2 regions of the Ornithinibacillus salinisoli genome follow, and region 1 is predicted to be linked to the other one. Evidence: riboswitches for the same ligand, from Rfam matches in the RefSeq annotation. Region 1 holds a riboswitch; the other holds the start of a gene.
The links. A riboswitch is a leader RNA that binds a small molecule or an ion and turns the genes downstream of it on or off. The one in region 1 is predicted to bind S-adenosylmethionine.
Positions count from the first base shown of each region.

Region 1 (4,221 bases):
TTATTAATCCTTCATCTTGCAGCATTACTAATGTTCTTGCAAGATTTGTCGGGTCGTTAGCAATTGTGATTTTACTGCCATCCTCTATAGCTCCTATACTGTCAAACTTATTGGAGTAAAGCCCCATTGGTGCTGTTGGTACAATGATTACTTCTGATAAATCCATGTCATTTTCTTCAGCAAATGCTTCATAGTAAATTTTGTGTTGGAAAAGGTTAACGTCAAGGTCACCATTATCAAGTGCATTGTTTGGCTGAATATAATCCGTATATTCCTGATTTTTCACTTCATAGCCCTTTTCTTCTAAAAGTGGTGCAATAGCCTTGGTTACCATATCACTATATGGACCAACTGTCGCACCAAATTGTATGGTCGTTTTTTCATCACCGCTTGCTTCTTCACCGTCTGACCCGCATGCTGCTAATACAGCAAGCAATAATACAGATAATAATACCAATATAAGTTTTTTCATTTTCTTAACACTCCTATTTTTATTTTTCCTAACGTTTATTCACAGCTTTCGCTATAAAGTCACCCAAATATTGAATAAATTGTACTAATACTATAAGAACAATAACGGTTGTAAACATCACGGTGTCATCATAACGGTAATACCCATACCTAATTGCTAAGTCACCAATACCTCCACCGCCAACTGTTCCCGCCATTGCAGAATACCCTATTAGACTAATTGCGGTAATTGTTAGCCCACTAATAAAGCCTGGCTTTGCTTCTGGGAAGATAATATCTTTAATAATCAACCACGGAGAAGCCCCTGCTGCAACTGCAGCCTCGATAACTCCTTTATCTATTTCTCGTGCAGCTGATTCTACGATTCTAGCATAGAAAGGGATAGCAGCAACGGAGAGGGAAACAGATGCTGCCAAAGGACCAGTCGTTGTATCTACTAACCATTTTGTAAAAGGTAGCAAGAAGACTAAAAGGATAATAAACGGAATCGATCGAATTAAATTAACAATGATACCAACAACTGATTTTACCCATCTATTTTCTAAAAAGAGCCCATGATCTGTCACATATAATAAGATTCCCATTGGCATACCAATCAGTAAAGCTACTAGTAAGCCAATCCCTACCATCAATAAGGTTTCGAAAAATGCTTGATTTAATTCTGGTAACAAACTAACAATACTATTTAGATACATGTTTGATCACCTCCACTTGCTTCAATCTATCTTGAAGGTAACTAATTGCTCTTTGTATCTCCACTTGTTCTCCGATAACCTCCATTATAAAAATACCTAGTGGCTTCTCCCTTATGTATTCCACTTTCCCATGAAGGATATTGCCTTTCACCTTGTGATTTTGAAGCATATCTGAGACCACTGACTCCCCTGCTTGCTCTCCTCTAAATTGTAACCTGACCAGTGTTCCAGAACAGTTTTCTAATAGCTTTGCTGGTAATTGGAAATCTAAAACCGTTTGAATAAATTCTTTCGTCAAATCCTCCTTTGGGTTTGCAAATATTTCATATGACGGTCCTTCTTCCACTACCTTTCCATCCTGCATAACTGCACAGCGATCACAAACTTCTTTTACTATTTCCATCTCGTGGGTAATAATAACAATTGTAATCCCTAGTTCATCATTAATCTTCTTCAACAACGATAGGATCGATTTTGTTGTGCTAGGATCTAATGCAGAGGTCGCTTCGTCACATAGCAAAACTTTTGGACTATTCGCTAACGCTCTTGCAATACTTACTCGTTGTTTCTGTCCACCACTTAACTGTGAAGGATATTGGTTCGCTTTATCTGCTAAACCAACTAAAGATAGTAACTCTAGCACTCTTTCTTCCCTTTTTGCTCGGTCCACCCCTGCAGCTTTCAAGGCAAAGGCGACATTTTCAAATACCGTTTTGGACGAAACTAAGTAAAACCCTTGAAATATCATACCAATGGATTGTCTAGCTTCCCGTAACCTTTTACCAGAAAGCTCCAAAAGGTCGACACCATCTACAATCACTTTTCCTGATGTAGGCCGTTCAAGTATGTTAATACATCGTAGTAAGGTGCTTTTTCCAGCTCCACTATACCCAACAATTCCGTATATTTCCCCTTTTTCAATGGACAAGGAGACATTGTCTACCCCTACAACTCTACTAGACTTTGATTCATATACCTTTTCAATACTTTCTAAGGTGATCATCGTTATCACACTCCATTAAAAAAACCCTCTTTCAATCTGAAAGAGGGCACAAAATTTTACAATAAGCCTTATCTTTCAGAATGTAATCATTCTGCAGGAGGTAGCACCACTCCATATAGGAAGGTTGCTGTGACTTCGTCGGGCCTGTTCCCTCGGTCACTCTTGATAAGTTAATTTAATTTTTCACTTTAAATGTTAGGACTTATATTAATCTTCAAAAACCAATTTGTCAATGCATTTTTATACATTAATTAAAATATTTATTTGGTAGCGTTTTCTTATGTTTACTCTAAAAAAGGTTTAATTTTGCAATTCGGTCAGCAGCTTCCACTAATCTTTCTTCACTTTCTAGTAGACCAACACGTAAATACCCTTCACCATGGGGACCGAATCCATTACCAGGTGCCGTTACGACATGCGCTTTTTCCAGTAAGAGATTTGCAAACTCTTCTGATGAATACCCCTTTGGAACTGGTAACCATGCAAAAAATGTTCCTTTAGGTGCCTCCACCTTCCATCCAATCTCATTTAATCGGTCAATAAATCGGTCTCTTCTCCCTTGATAGATTTGTACTAACTCTTCCACGGATTTTTGGTCTCCTAAAAGTGCCTCAGCAGCAGCTTTCTGAATTCCACCAAATAAACTAACGTATAAATGGTCTTGAATCAAATTAATACTTTCTATTACCGAACGATTGCCAACTGCAAAGGCAACTCTCCAGCCTGCCATGTTATAGGTTTTTGATAATGTATAAAATTCTACCCCAATTTCTTTGGCTCCTTCTGACTGTAGAAAACTCTGTGGTTTTTCTCCATCAAAACCAATCGCACCATATGCAAGATCATGTGCTACACAAATATTGTAACGATTTGCTAGTTCAACCGTCTCATCAAAGAACGCTTTTGTAGCAGTAGCTGATGTTGGGTTATTTGGGTAATTCAAAAACATTACCTTTGCTTGCTCTAAAGTTTGTTCATCCAGCATTGCATAATCCGGCAAAAAGGCATTCTCCTTCAATAAAGGCATCAAAGCTGTTTTTGCATTAGCTAAGGCAATACCAGACATATAATCCGGGTATCCAGGATCTGGCAAAAGTGCCAAATCCCCACGATTAAGCAAGCACTGACTCAACTCAACCAAACCTGTTTTAGCACCAAATAAAATAGCAACTTCTGTTTTCGGATCAATGTCAACTTCATACTCTCGTTTGTAAAACTCGGAAATAGCTTCTTTTAAGAAGAAATGCCCTTGGAATGGCGAATATTTATGGAAATCTGGGTTGGAAGCAGCCTGTTTTAATTGATCAACAATATGTGGAGGTGTTGGTAAATCAGGATTTCCTTGACCAAGATTGATAATATCATGACCTTCTTTTGCTAATGTTTGTACGTTTGAAACTAACTTAGCAAAAAACTGTTCTGGTAGTCGCTTTAATAAATCGGACTGCTCAAATTCTTGCATTGCTATCACACTCCTTAAGAACGATGAAATTCTAGTTATCTATAATAGCTACATGCTTCCGTTTTGTAAAGTTATTTTTTACCTTGACAGAAAATATATCGAGTGCAATAATTGTCACAACTATATCAAACTCTTATCAAGAGAAGGTGGAGGGAATGGCCCTATGAAGCCCGGCAACCGGTAATGTATGCATTACACGGTGCTAAATCCTGCAGTGCTACTGCAAAGATAAGAGGAAGAGCCGAGCGTATGATACCTCTTCCTTTTGGGAAGAGGTTTTTTTATTTAACGATATGGGAGGAGTCGTATATGCAAACACTAGAAGTGAAAGGTGCACCCAATCATTATGTATGTCATCAAGGCGTACTGAAAACATTACCTACTAGATTAAAAGAAAATCAGCTTACGAAGGGCATTCTTCTACATGGTAGAAAATCATGGGAAGCTGCTAAGTCCTATTTTCCTCATTTTGATATACCCGTAATGAATGTACTTTATGACGGAGAGTGCACCTATGAGGAGGTACAACGAGTAAGTGAATTTACTACTGATCATGGTGCAGATTTTGTTTTAGCAGTTGGTGGTGGAAA
Region 1 covers NZ_JBHUMI010000008.1:125,855-130,075, reverse strand. The annotation lists gene ACFSTA_RS04290 (MetQ/NlpA family ABC transporter substrate-binding protein) at 1-472, opposite strand, end outside; gene ACFSTA_RS04285 (methionine ABC transporter permease) at 501-1,166, opposite strand; gene ACFSTA_RS04280 (methionine ABC transporter ATP-binding protein) at 1,153-2,169, opposite strand; SAM riboswitch class I at 2,235-2,341, opposite strand; gene ACFSTA_RS04275 (pyridoxal phosphate-dependent aminotransferase) at 2,459-3,631, opposite strand; SAM riboswitch class I at 3,762-3,866, shown strand; gene ACFSTA_RS04270 (iron-containing alcohol dehydrogenase family protein) at 3,941-4,221, shown strand, end outside.

Region 2 (4,221 bases), on a different contig from region 1:
CCTTCTAAAGCAGCGTGTACCATTGCTCGCGTATAGGAAAGTTTAATACGTTCCCCAACACCGTAAGAACCACCGGTCCAGCCAGTATTGATTAAAAACACATTTGAATTATATTGATCTATTTTTTCACCAAGCATCTTAGCGTAAGTTGATGGGGCTAAAGGTAAAAATGGAGCACCAAAGCATGTTGAAAAAGTCGCTTCTGGTTCTGTAACTCCACGTTCTGTCCCTGCTAGTTTACTTGTATAACCACTTAGGAAATGATACATCGCTTGTTCTTTTGATAATTTGCTTATTGGTGGCAATGTTCCTGATGCATCAGCTGTTAAGAAAATAATCGTATTAGGATGACCAGCCACACTTGGGGAAACAATATTATCAATATTTTCAAGTGGGTAAGCTGCTCGAGTATTTTCTGTTAAGGATGTATCATCATAATTAGGAATCCGTGATTTTTCATCCAGCATTACATTTTCTAGCACCGAACCAAACCGAATCGCATGAAAAATTTGTGGCTCTTTTTCCTCGGATAAATTGATGCATTTTGCATAACAGCCACCTTCAATATTAAAAACGCCATTCGGACTCCAACCATGTTCATCATCTCCGATTAAACGGCGATATGGATCTGCTGATAATGTGGTTTTTCCTGTACCGGAAAGCCCGAAAAATAGTGCAACATCACCTTCTTGACCAACATTGGCAGAGCAGTGCATAGATAAAATATTATTGTTTGGCAATAGATAGTTCATAATAGAAAATATTGACTTTTTAATCTCTCCAGCATATTCTGTGCCGCCGATTAGAATGACTTGGTGCTTAAAGGAGATAATCACAAATGCTTCTGAATTTGTACCATCCGTTTTAGGATTTGCTTTAAAGCTTGGCGCAGATATAACAGTAAAACCAGCTTGCTGATCTAATGCCTCTCCTTCGGTCGGACGGATAAATAATTGGCGTGCAAATAAGTTGTGCCACGCATATTCATTTATTACTTGGATTGGTAAACGATACTTTTGATCTGCCCCTGCAAAACCATTAAAAGCATAAATTTCATCTTTTGCTTTTAAATGTTCCACTACCTTATGATATAAATGATCAAAGACCTCTTCTTGAATTGGTTGGTTAACAGAACCCCAATCAATAAGTTGTTCGCAAGATTCGTCTTGTACAATAAACTTATCTTTGGGAGAACGTCCCGTATACTTTCCAGTTGTTGCTTGAACAGCTCCAGTTGCTGTAAGAACGCCTTCTTTTCTAGATAAGATCTTTTCTACTAATTGCGGAACGGATAAGTTATGTTGCACATTTTTTCGTGCCAAAATCTGTTCTACAAATGACGACTGTTCGATAGTTTTCATACACACCTTACCTGCCTTTTTGAGCAAATTATTTTGGGAGATAGGAGAGTTTAAACTTTCCTATTTGTATTAGAGGAACTACACTTAATATTGTAAAGACTTGGCAAAAGCCAAGATTACGCTGAAGTAGTACCCTTTCTTAAAACATATTATCTAATCATGGTTATTAGTATAACACATTAAATATAATAGTCCATACTAATTATTAGATTTATCATATTAATTTTTTGACTAATTGGTGACAACGATAAAATGAGTTGACATACCCTGTATCTTTCGTTACCCTTTTCTTGAGCGGATACTCTCTTATTCAGAGTTGGCGGAGGGACAGACCCTATGAAGCCCAGCAACCATCACAGGAGTGAAAAGGTGCTAACCTGATGCAAGGACATTTCCTTGAACAATAAGAGCGAAAGGCCACAACTCCTTTCCTCATGTAAGCAGGAAGGGCTTTTTTGTTTAGATAGGAAATTAATAACAAATATTGATCATTGGAATATTATGAAAACATAATGGTTACGTCTAGCTACGGCGGACAGGACGCTTTAGTTCCTAAGATATAATACTGTTAAATAAGAGTTCCGTACCAATTTTTAAAGGGAGGATTTAGCCAAATGGCTAATAATCGTCGTTTATTTACATCAGAATCAGTAACAGAAGGGCATCCAGATAAAATTTGTGATCAAATATCTGATGCTATTTTAGATGAAATTTTAAAGCAAGATCCCGATGCAAGAGTTGCCTGTGAAACCACTGTGACAACAGGTCTTGTACTAGTAGCAGGGGAAATATCTACAAGTACATATGTGGATATTCCTGCAATTGTGAGAAAAACAATCAAAGACATTGGTTATACACGTGCCAAATACGGGTTTGATGCAGAAACATGTGCCGTGCTAACAGCGATAGACGAACAATCACCAGATATTGCTGGTGGAGTAAACACAGCACTCGAAGTACGCCAAGGAAAGATGGAAGAGGAAGAAATAGCCGCAATAGGAGCAGGAGACCAAGGATTAATGTTTGGTTTTGCTTGTGATGAAACAAAAGAGCTAATGCCACTCCCAATCTCGCTGGCTCATAAGCTATCGAAACGCTTGTCAGATGTCAGAAAAGATGAAACGTTAGCTTATCTTCGTCCTGATGGGAAAACACAGGTGACAGTAGAATATGATGAAAATGATCAGCCGATTCGAATTGACACAATCGTCATCTCTACCCAACATCACCAGGAAATTACACTGGAACAAATCGAAAAAGATATCATAGAATATGTGATTCAACCAGTAGTGCCTAAAAATCTCTTAGATGAAAGTACTAAATATTTCATAAACCCAACTGGACGTTTTGTAATCGGTGGTCCACAAGGTGATGCCGGTTTAACTGGAAGAAAGATTATTGTAGATACGTATGGTGGATATGCCCGTCATGGTGGTGGTGCATTTAGTGGAAAGGATGCTACAAAAGTGGATCGTTCTGCTGCATATGCTGCACGTTACGTAGCTAAAAATATAGTTGCAGCAAAACTAGCCAAAACGTGTGAGGTACAGTTAGCCTATGCCATCGGTGTAGCGGAGCCGGTATCGATTTCTATCAATACTTTTGGTTCAGGAAAGGTTAGCGAAGAGGAACTAGTGAATGCTGTTCGCGAGTTATTTGATTTACGACCAGCAGGAATTATAAAAATGCTTGATTTACAAAAACCGATTTATAAAGAAACTGCTGCATACGGGCATTTTGGAAGAACGGATATTGAATTTCCGTGGGAGAAGACAGATAAGGTTGAAGCATTACTTGAATTAATCCAATAATAAAATGTCACGACTAGTCTATGAATAGTCGTGACGTTTTGTTTATTTGATACCGAGATCTGTATGGAGTTTATAATACTGACCCTTTTCCACATAAGATTGGCGTACGCGCTCCATTTCTTGATAATCTTCCTCCGTTAATTCTCGAACAACTTTTGCTGGCCGCCCAATTGCTAATGTATGCGGAGGGATTTTTTTACCAGGGGGAACTAAACTCCCTGCACCAATAAAGGCACTTTCCCCAATTTCTGCACCGTCTAATATAATAGACCCCATCCCAATTAATGCCTTCTTGCGGATGATTGCCGAATGCAGTGTCACTTGATGGCCGATGGTTACATCATCCTCTACAATTAAAGGGTTGTTTGGACTTTGGTGTAGCATGGATAAATCTTGTACACTCACTCGCTTACCAATTTTGGTAGGGGCAACATCACCTCTGATAACGGTTTGGAACCAAATGCTAGATTCTTCCCCAATACTGACATCTCCAACAACAACGGCATTTTTTGCGATGAAAGCGGATTTATGAATAGATGGGTTAATATTCTTATAATGATGTAGCATTTTAATTTGCATCCTCCTATAAAATATGATGATATAATTAGTATAGCAAATTTAGGGTTCTAATGAGGAACGGAGGAAGCAGATTGAGTAAGCAAGTTCCAAAAACTTCATTTTCATTAATGGTACAAGTATATCGTAATATATTTCCAGTAGTAGATCGTGAGTTAGATTATTGGACGAAACGGGCTGAAAATATACCAAATGAAGAATTAAGAAATCAGGCTTTATCAAGTATTGCTTCCAAACGATTTCACTGTCAGGGTGGGGCAGTCTTTTCACTGTTAGCGGGAAGTAAACAGAAAGAAGCTGTTACGTTTATCGTGGCATACCAAACAATTAGTGATTATCTGGACAATTTATGTGATCGTAGCACATCGTTAGATCCGGCGGATTTCAGGTTATTACACCGATCTATGATTGATGCGCTTAGCCCTACTAATATCACAACAAATTATTATGCCTATCGGGAGGAACAAGATGAC
Region 2 covers NZ_JBHUMI010000004.1:8,233-12,453, reverse strand. The annotation lists gene pckA (phosphoenolpyruvate carboxykinase (ATP)) at 1-1,361, opposite strand, end outside; SAM riboswitch class I at 1,665-1,771, shown strand; gene metK (methionine adenosyltransferase) at 1,976-3,172, shown strand; gene ACFSTA_RS02415 (gamma carbonic anhydrase) at 3,215-3,739, opposite strand; gene ACFSTA_RS02410 (tetraprenyl-beta-curcumene synthase family protein) at 3,823-4,221, shown strand, end outside.
Region 2: linked by a shared signal. The riboswitch ahead of metK (methionine adenosyltransferase) and the one ahead of ACFSTA_RS04280 (methionine ABC transporter ATP-binding protein) in region 1 are both predicted to bind S-adenosylmethionine.